Regions from separate parts of the Roseateles sp. PN1 genome, predicted to be linked through region 2. Evidence: riboswitches for the same ligand, from Rfam matches in the RefSeq annotation. Region 2 holds a riboswitch; the other holds the start of a gene.

Region 1 (4,951 bases), on a different contig from region 2:
ATGGGCAAAAGTTCCTGGCCTGAGCGGCCTGTTTGCGGCCCAATTAGGGTTTGCGCTAGGTCCAAACTTTGCGCAGCGTCCCTCTACCCAGCCGCATGCCCTTCGCCCCTCTGTCTGCCAAACGGCGCTTCAAGCGCATGTGCGAACGCGAGCGTGTTGCACTGCTCGAATTGCTGCTCCTGCTGGTCAGCGTCGTCGCGCTGCATTTGCTCTTTGTACGTTACAACGTATTCGAACTCTTCAGCGCTTTCTCGGTCCAACATGAAGAATGGGAACTGGACGAATTGCTGCTGAGTTTCTCGGTGCTGCCCTGGCTTTTGGGCATCTTCGCTTGGCGGCGTTGGCGCGAATCCAGCCACAGATTCTGGCAATCACACACCGACGTCCTCACCGGTCTGCCCAATCGCCGCCGCGGCAAAGAAGTGCTTGCGCTGAACGTCTCGCGCGCGCAGCGCCATGGCCGCACTTTCAGCCTGCTGCTGCTGGACCTCGATCACTTCAAGGCCATCAATGACCGGCACGGCCATGACGAAGGCGACCATGTGCTGCAAATCGCAGCCCAGCAGCTACACAACAGCCTCCGCGATCTGGACACCGTAGTGCGCTGGGGTGGTGAAGAGTTTCTGGTGATCTGCGCCGACACCGATCTGGCGCAGGCCCTGAGTCTGGCTCAACGCCTGACGCTGGCCCTGCCCGCAGCCGTGCAAAGCCAAGGCCACCCCGTCACCACCAGCATCGGCGTGAGCGCCTGGCAGGCAGACGATCTTGACAGCGCTGAACCGGCACTCAAACGCGCCGACCTGGCGCTCTACGCCGCGAAACTGCAGGGCCGCAACCGCGCTCTCGCACAAGCCTAAACGAACTAGGCCTGACCGCTAGCTTCAGCGCCAGCGCGAGAGCTTCGCCCCCGCTCGCTCACAATTTCAACAAGACGGCCGCGATGGCCAACGCAGCCGGCACGGCCTGCACAAACAAGATCTTTTTGCCCACGGTGAGCGCGCCGTAAAGCCCCGCCACCAGCACGCAGCCCAGGAAGAACAATTGCACCGGCTGACCCGCGACTGCGCCGAGGCTCAGGCCCCAGATCAAACCCGCGACCAGAAAGCCGTTGTAAAGCCCTTGATTGGCCGCCAGCACTTTGGAGGCCGCGGCAAATTCGGGCGTGGTGCGGAAGACCTTGCGCCCCAGTGGCTTCTCCCACAGAAACATCTCCAGTACCACGATGTAGATGTGGATCAGAGCCACCAGTGCGAGCAGCAAATTAGCAATCATGCAAACGTCCTTCTATCGTCTTTCAAGCGCGGGCAGCCGGCCGTGGCGGCGGGCACAAGTCCGCAAGGATAATCCCACCCCATGATTCGACTCTTTGTTGGCCTCGGCAATCCGGGCACTGAATATGAAGACACCCGCCATAACGCGGGTTTCTGGTGGATTGACACCCTGGCGCGCAAGCTCGGCACCTCGCTGCAGGTGGAGCGCAATTACTACGGCCTGGTCGCACGGGTCAACACCGCGCCCGGCGCAGCCGGACCGATCTGGTTGCTGCAGCCCATGACCTATATGAACCTGTCCGGCAAGTCGGTGGCCGCACTGGCGCGGTTCTTCAAGATCGCACCGGAAGAAATCCTGGCCATCCACGATGAGCTGGATCTCTTGCCCGGCGAGATGAAGTTCAAGCAAGGCGGCGGCAATGGCGGCCACAACGGCTTGAAAGACATGCAGGCCCAGCTGGGCAGCGCCAATTTCTGGCGCTTGCGCCTCGGCATTGGTCACCCCGGCCATAAGGCTGAAGTGGCCAACTATGTGCTGCGCAAACCACCACTGGCCGAGCGCCAGGCGGTGGAAGACTGCATCGCGAAATCGCTTGATGCGGTGGACTTGCTGCTTAAGGGCGAGATGGACAAGGCACTGACCAAGATCCACGCCAAGCCGCCTCGGCCGAAGCCACCCAAGCCGCCCAAACCTGCTGAGGCCGCTGAGCTAGGAGTCACCCTCAAAGCTGCGGATGGCGCGCTTGAAACAAGCCCCCTCGCAAGCGCAGAATCAGGGCCTGCCCAGGATCACAAACCCAGCCCGTGAACCGCTTTGCCAGCCTCTTGCTCTGCCCGCTGCTAGCCCTGTTCGGGCTGGCACTGGGTCTGCAGCAAACGGCGCAGGCGCAAACCCAAATCAAGACCACCGGCCTCTATCGCTGCGGGCCGGAGGGACGCGAATTGCGCGACTCCCCCTGCCCCGGCAAGCCCGACACCGCGCCCTCCCCGCTGAGCTACGACCAGCCCCAGGCCGCGCAAACGCAAGCCGCCAAAGCACAGGCGCAACAACAAGCCCGGCAGGCCGACCAAATGGAGCAGGCCCGGCTGCGCCAGGAAGCCCAAGACTTGCAGCGCAATGCCAATCCAGCAGGCATTGATGGGCTCAAGGGCATCGCCCAAGCCGAGCCAACTGCCAGCGCGCCCAAGTCCGTTGCGCACAAGCATCCAGACAAGCGCAAGGCGCCAAAAGCGGGCAAGCCAGCCAAACCGGCGAAAACAGTGCCCGGCAGCAAGTAGAATCAAAGGCTGTTGGTGCTCGCACCGCCCTTCATGGCGGTGCAGTTAAACGGGAATCAGGAAGTTAAGCCGCCACGCGGCAAGACCAACCTGAGCTGTCCCCGCAACGGTAAGTGAACGAGGCATGCTTCGACAGATGCCTCAAGCCCTGGACTCAATCCACTGGCGCCGATTCTGCAAAGAAGAGGTGCTGGGAAGGACTCAGCGGTATGTTCACCAGCCCGGATACCGGCCAACAAGGTGATGGATCGCCGCAGCCATGTCTGCATCGATGCATCGATTTCAGTACGCGTAGCGGGTGAGTTGCGCGTCTGGCCCTTGCTGTGTTCCCTGTTTTCTTTCATGCAAACCACTTCTTTCCGGCCCTCGGCCCGCTTGGCGTTCGCCCCTGCCTGCCTGCGCCGTTTCGCGCCTCTGTCTCTGGCCACTGCTGCTGCGCTCTCTGGCCTGTCCGGCCAGGCCCTGGCCCAACAAGCCGGCCCCGGCCCCAACAAGCTTGACTCGGTGGTAGTGACCGCCTCGCGCACACCGCTACGCCTCGGTGATGTCAGCGCCGACCTGACCGTCATCACCCGCGCCGACATCGACCGCCAAGGCTTCGGCGACCTGGCAGATCTGCTGCGCAACGCCGGCTGCGTCGAGTTCACTCGCAACGGCAACCCGGCCTCGACCACCTCGGTCTTCCTGCGCGGCGCCGATTCACGCCACACCCTGGTGTTGATCGACGGCGTGCGCATGGACAGCCAAAGCACCGGCGGCGCGCCGTGGGAAACCATCCCGCTCTCGCAAGTCGAGCGCATCGAAGTGCTGAAAGGCCCGGCCAGCGCGCTCTACGGCTCCGACGCCGTCGGCGGTGTGGTGCAGATCTTCACCCGCAAGGGCGCCAAGAAGTTGGCCCTTGAGCTGAGCGGCGGCATTGGCAATTTGGGCACGGCCCGCCTGGGTGCCTCGGTGAGCGGCACGGCCGGCGTGTTCGACTACGCCCTCAATGTGGGCGGCGAGCGCAGCGACGGCTTCAACACCATCGCCAACCCAAAAAACAGCAACTACCACCCCGACATCGACGGCTGGAACAAGCACAACGCCAGCCTGCGCCTTGGCGCGCAGCTGAACACCGCGCATCGCCTGGAGCTGATGGCCTTGCAAAGCCATACCGACGGCCAGTACGACGCCTTCAAGTCCAAGGTCGATGACCATAGCCTGCAAGACACAAGCGCGGCACGCCTGAGCTGGCTCTCGACATGGAGCCAGGCCCTGCAAACGCGCCTCAGCGTGGCCCAGGCCAAGGCCGGTTACGAGACCCGCCCATCGCCCTACAAGACCGACACCCGGATTCGCACCGCCACCCTGGACGGTAGCTATCAGCTTGACGCACATCAGCAGATCAACTTCCTGGCCGAGCACAAGCAAGACCAGCTGGACAATAGCGGCCTGACCCAAGCCGCCACCGTGGGCAGCGCCGAGCGCACTCAAACCGGCTTGGCCCTGGGCTATTTGTGGACCGGCGCGGCCTTCGACGCCCAAGTCAACGCCCGCCACGACGACGACAGCCAGTTCGGCGGCGTCAACACCGGCACATTGGCCTTGGGCGTCAAGCTCAGCCCGGCCTGGCGCCTGGTTGGCTCGGTCGGCAATGCCTTCCGTGCGCCGACTCTGTACCAGAGCTTCAGCGACTACGGCCCCAAGCTGAGCATCCCTGGCGTCAAGGCGCTGGAGCCGGAGAAGGGCCGCAATGTGGAAGTCGGCATCAAGTTCGCCGCGGGTGATAGCGACGCCAGCGCCACCGTCTACCGCAACCACATCAACAATCTGATCGTCTACGGCGGCGCCGGCACCTGCAATAGCAGCTTTGGTTGCTATCAAAACGTCACCCGCGCCCAGCTCCAAGGCCTGAGCCTGGCCGCCAGCACCCAGCTGGTCGGCATCCAATGGCGCGCCAGCCTGGACCTGCAAGCGCCCAAGGACTTGGCCACCGGCAATATGCTGGCCCGCCGTGCCAGCAAGTTCGGCACGATCTCGGCGCAAACCCAGCTGGCTGGTTTCGACTTCGGCGCGGCGGTGTTTGCCTCCGGCCAACGCTTTGACGACGCCGCCAACAAACGCCCGCTGGGCGGCTATGCCTTGCTCAACCTCAACGCAGCCTATGCGCTGACGCGTGAGTTGAAAGTTCAGCTCAATCTGGACAATGCCTTCAGCAAGGACTACCAGACCGCGCTGGACTATGCGCAGGCGCCGCGCACCGTGTTCCTGGGCCTGCGTTACAGCCCGGCGCTCTGAGCCATGGCTAGTGTGGTGTTTCACACTGAGCGGGTCATAAAACCGCGCCTTCACTCCCGTGACGGCGTTGCAAATCCTCGCCATAGCTACGGCTATGGCTGCGGTTTGCGCCTTGCCACAAGAGC
Region 2 (4,951 bases):
CAGGCGAGCCGAGTCAATCGCTTGCGGAATGTCCATCTTGACGTGGCCGGCCGCGTTGAGGATCAGCGGCAGCACCAGCACCCGCTGGGCGCCCTGGGCGGCGTGCCGCAGGCCGGCGTGCAGCATAACCGGTGCGAACTCGATGAAGCAGACCTCGACGCGCCAGCCGGGCTGGCGGGAGCGCCAGGCATCGGCAAAACGCTCGATTTCCTCGTTCGCCCCGGCCTCCCGGGAGCCGTGGCCCACCAGCAGCACGGTTTCCGTGCCATGCAGATTTGTAGTCGTCATGTTTGTTCTTCTTGAGCGGTTTGCGGCAGCGCCGAGGCGCGGCGGAATTTGTGGGTGAAGCTGGAGTCATAGAGCTTGGACTTGGCCAACTCCGGCCAGTGGCGCGAGCCAAGGGTGGGGCTCGCGATGATCATGGATTGGCTGACGATGCCCGCGTCGCGGCAGCGCTGCTTCACATCGGCCAGAGTGGCGCGAACAATCTGCTGCTCACCCGGCCAGGAGGCTTTGTGCACCACCAGAATCGGCGCATCCTCGGCCCAGCCGGCGGCAAGCAACTCGGCCGTGACCTTACCCAGCAAGGTGATGGAAAGAAAGATGCACAGGGTGCAACGGTGCGCGGCCAGGGCCGCCAGATCCTCGCCCGGCGGCACGGGCGTACGCCCTTCGACGCGGGTGAAGATCACGCTCTGAGTCAGCTCCGGCAAGGTGAAAGTCTCCACCGCCGCCGCCGCCGAGGCCATGGCTGAGGACACGCCAGGCACCACCCGCAAGGGCACACCGACCGCATCCAGGGGCTGAACCAGTTCCATCAGCGCACCGTACAGAGCTGGATCACCCGTCTGCAGGCGCAACACGGTTTCATGCCTGGCGGCGCGCTCGATCAGCCAGGCCGACATCTGCTCGAGCGTCATGCCCTTGGAATCGGCGATCTCGCAGCCGGGCGGCGCCCAGCGCGTGGCTGCCACATCGACCAGGGAACCGGCGAACAGAATGGCGCCGGCGCGCGCTATCAGCTCACGGCCCTTGACGGTGATCAGATCCGGGTCGCCCGGGCCGGCACCAACAAACCAGACGGTGCCAGGTCTTGCCCCCTGCTCGCTCACGCCAGGGTAGCTCGAGAAGTGAAGCTGAAGTCAAAGCACAGACGGGCCAGGGCATAACGACGCAGGGCACCGGCCGGGCGCAAGAGCCACAGAATCGCCAGCGTGAACAGAGGCTCAACAACCAACCAGGGCAGATAGGCCACGGCAAAACTGGCCCAGTCGGCGAAGGCGGTTTGAGTCTGGCCCAGGGCAAGCCAGAAGCCCACCATGGCCACGACGCCACTGTAAAACGCGGTGTCCAGCTTGACCAAAGTGGCCACGCCGATGGGCTTGTCCTTGTTGCCCACGAGACGGCGAGCCAAACCGTAGTGCATCAACATCAAGGGCAGCATCAGCGACAGGGAGTTGACGGCCAGATGCACCAGATCTTGCGGCTCAAACACAAGACCTTGCAGCAGCAGCCCCAGGGCTAGGCCCAGCAGCGTGGGCACAAAACCAAAGCTCAGGTAGAGCGGAATGGCGCCCAGGAAATGCAGCTCCGACGGACCCGCCTTCATATGGAAGATCTGCATGAAGACCGAGAAAAACAGCGCCGCCAACAAGGTGCGCAAGGCCAGCGCCGGCTGCTTAAGCAGGCGCGGCACATAACAAGCCAGGACAGCGGTGGCGGCAACGGCCGCGAACAAGAGTTTGGCGGGGGCGATCAAGCCGGGTTCGATATGCATGGAACAAAACTCCTTGCGCCCCCCCTTGAAAACGAAGAGGCGGCAGTTGTCAATGAATCCGACGCTTACAAGGCCTTCGCCCATGCAGCAGCCAGACCCGGGAAGATGGATCCAAAAAAAAAGGGATGAGAAACTCGCAGCAACGCGGCTGCGCAGCCGGTCAGCAAAGCTGACAAGCCAGGGGCTAGTTCTGGATGATTGAGGACATGATGGAGCCCGACCAAACGCGCCGACCCGCTTCCCCGCAGGTCATGCACAGAATGAGCACGTGCATGCACACGACTCGCTGTGTTGGCCGGTATCCGGGCTCGTGGAAATCAACCTATCCCCTTCCCAGACGGCTGAGCCATCCAGTGGGACTTCGACAGGCCTGAGGCGCAGCTTGCGCTCGCACTCTTCCACTTACCGTTGCGGGGGCAGCTTGACTTTCGGAGAACACTCCATGCGGAGACTCACCTTGCCAATTCCCGTTTAACTGCGCGCCTTGAGTAGGCGAAGCAAGCACCAACGGTCCTAATGGTAATGCATTTACACAGCTTGCAACATGAATCACTTCCGGGGGCTGCACGACGCCCAGAAAGTTGGGAAAACTTCAAGGGGTCCCAAGGAGAAGTATGAATAAAAGTGCAAGCCCAAGGTCGTTAAGTGTTTTTTGGCTGGCGAGGGTGGCGAATGCGAATCCTGGGTGTGGGCGTGCGAGACCGAAAAGTCGGTCAGCATGCCCACGGTTAAAGTCAGTTGTGCGCACTCTCGGAGTGTCCGGCATCAGCTTGAAACGCTGTCCTCGATCAATTTGAAATGGTGACACTCTCAGCCTGGTCGGACGTGAATTCCATTCGCCCCTTGCCTTTGCGTTTTGCAAAGTACATGGCACGGTCAGCGCTGTTGAGTAAGCAATCTTTGGATGTGCCGTTGTCCGGAAACAGTGAAACGCCCGCGCTGGCCCCAACACTGACCTTTTGCCCAGAAGCCAAAAGAACCGGTTCTGCAATTGCATCCAGCATCCGTGAAACAACCTGCTCGACTTGCCTGGGGCCCTCCAATTCTGAAAGCAGAACAACAAACTCATCGCCGCCCAGCCTAGCCGCGACATCACCGCTTCTTATGCAATGTTGAATACGGCGAGAGACTTCTACAAGCAGCCGATCACCTGCCTCATGCCCCCATGCGTCATTGATCGCCTTAAATCCGTCGAGATCAATGAATACGACCGCCAATCGCGTCGCTGCACCCTTCGCCTGAACAATTGCTGCACCAAGAAGTGCGTCTAGCGTGGATCGATTGGCGAGTCCAGTCAGAGAGTCGTGCTTTGCAAGATGTGTCGCTTGGACTTCGCGCGCTCTCACACTGGAGATATCAACCATGACCCACATTGAGAGGCCGTCAGGCAGTTGTACTCCGCTGAGGTCGATCCACACGGTACTCCCATCTTTGCGCCGCATAGGCAGCTCCAGGCGGGCCCTCTCACCAAGCGCTAGCCGCGGGTAAGTCTCACCAACCAACTCATATGCTGAGTCATCCAGATACAGCAGCCGAACCGACTGACCGACAAGTTCCTCGGGCGCGTAGCCGAAGATGGCGGCCAAAGCTCGGTTGTGCCATGTGAACACTCGGCGGTGAAACTTGGCGATGCCGACCAATTCGTTGTCGAGCATGAGGTGCTGCTCCGCCGCCAGTTGATTGAGGGCCGCTTGCGACGCAATCAACTCCTTCTGTCGACGCCCCAACAATGCAATCACAGTGACGATAAGGACGACAATGAAAACACCAATGCCCGTCAACTGGCTAGCTGACTTGCGCCACGGCCCGAAATAGTGGTCAGTATCGATTCCAACAAGAACCTGCAAGGGATGCCCACTGACTCTTTGGTAAGCCGACACGGTTTCGGAGCCTTCCAGGCCTGCCTTCGAAATTACGAGGCCACGGTTAGGCGACTGAGAAATAACGGTCCGCAAGTCATAGGATATGTTGGAAGCCCCGAGTCCAAGTTCCTGTTTTGCGGTCTCCGGGGTGTATCGGGCTATCAGTCGTAGCGTCCCAGACCGCAGTGAAATCGTTCCGCGAGGTCCAATCTTGACGTCATCAAAGGTGTCAACGAAATGCGCTGAAGAGACGACCGCATAGACCACGCCTAGAAACTTACCATCGGCAGAGATTATGGCTCTGGCCAAAACCATGCCCCATTTCTGGATAACACGCCCCTGTTGCGGCTCAGAGATCACCAGCGCCCCTTGAGCACGGCGCGCTTGCTCAAAATAGTCCCGGTCTGCCACAGAAGCATCGTCAGTTTGCCCGGTGTTCAGCACCAACCCGTTCTCATCTGTAACTCTTATCGCGTCAACCTGCGGCACGAGGCGAAGTTGGTCCGAGACGATCATCTTCAGCGCCTCTGGCCCAGTTCTGTCGTACCGAGATGCGTGCTCTAGAGCTTGAACAACTGTGACCAACGCGTTGTCAATCAGACGTATTTCAGTTTCAACGGTCAGGCCAACCATCTGTGCCAGTATCTGCGCAGCTTGGTTTGCCCGGTCGCTATAGCTTTCGTAGCTAGTACGAAGTGCCCAATAGATGGTACCTACGACAGCTCCGATGAGAATGCATGCCCCAGCGGCAAAGAGCCTTGGAGTTCTCTCTCGCTTGCTTTTCAGCTTTTCAATTTCAGGCATGTCAGCGCGATCTAGCAGAAGGACTCTTAACGCGGATTGCTGAGGCGAGAATCACTTTGGTTTGCTCCTCGTTTCATTATGCGGCGCCACTCGGCATAAACGCCCAAACTTTAAGCTGTCACCAGGCTGGGTACGAACGAAAATTTGAATCGCCCAGTTTTTTAAACTGACCCTAAGAAGTTAGACAAACTTCAAGGGGTTCCATGGGGCCACTGCAGACTTAAAAGCAGGTCTTCGCGACCTCTTCAGCCTGGCATAAGAGCCGCTGCGCGAGACACCGCGCGCCCCGCAAATCACCACCGCCGGCCAGCCCCCCGGTGCTCCGCCACGAACTTGAACATCGCAATGACTCCTTTGCAAAGCAGGCCGCGGCACCTTTCAAAATGTCGCGCTCCATCTTGAGTTTGGCCACTTCCTTCTTAAGCCGCTCAATCTCGGACTACTCAGGCTTCATCATGCCTTTACCTGGAAATGCCTGCTGCGGATCGGCTGCCACCTCAGGTATCCA

The links. Region 2 has a riboswitch for cobalamin ahead of AABB87_RS15770 (energy-coupling factor ABC transporter permease). Riboswitches for the same ligand answer to the same signal wherever they lie in the genome.
Region 1: linked by a shared signal. The riboswitch ahead of AABB87_RS12900 (TonB-dependent receptor domain-containing protein) and the one ahead of AABB87_RS15770 (energy-coupling factor ABC transporter permease) in region 2 are both predicted to bind cobalamin.

Annotation. Positions count from the first base shown of each region.
Region 1 covers NZ_JBCARA010000007.1:158,270-163,220, reverse strand. Annotated here, with positions in the region: gene AABB87_RS12920 (GGDEF domain-containing protein) at 96-857, shown strand; gene AABB87_RS12915 (DUF1304 domain-containing protein) at 916-1,272, opposite strand; gene pth (aminoacyl-tRNA hydrolase) at 1,354-2,079, shown strand; gene AABB87_RS12905 (hypothetical protein) at 2,076-2,549, shown strand; cobalamin riboswitch at 2,546-2,800, shown strand; gene AABB87_RS12900 (TonB-dependent receptor domain-containing protein) at 2,892-4,826, shown strand.
Region 2 covers NZ_JBCARA010000010.1:43,424-48,374, forward strand. Annotated here, with positions in the region: gene AABB87_RS15760 (sirohydrochlorin chelatase) at 1-288, opposite strand, end outside; gene cobM (precorrin-4 C(11)-methyltransferase) at 285-1,112, opposite strand; gene AABB87_RS15770 (energy-coupling factor ABC transporter permease) at 1,109-1,777, opposite strand; cobalamin riboswitch at 2,054-2,301, opposite strand; gene AABB87_RS15775 (bifunctional diguanylate cyclase/phosphodiesterase) at 2,566-4,443, opposite strand; partial or broken gene AABB87_RS23110 (transposase) at 4,678-4,951, opposite strand, start outside.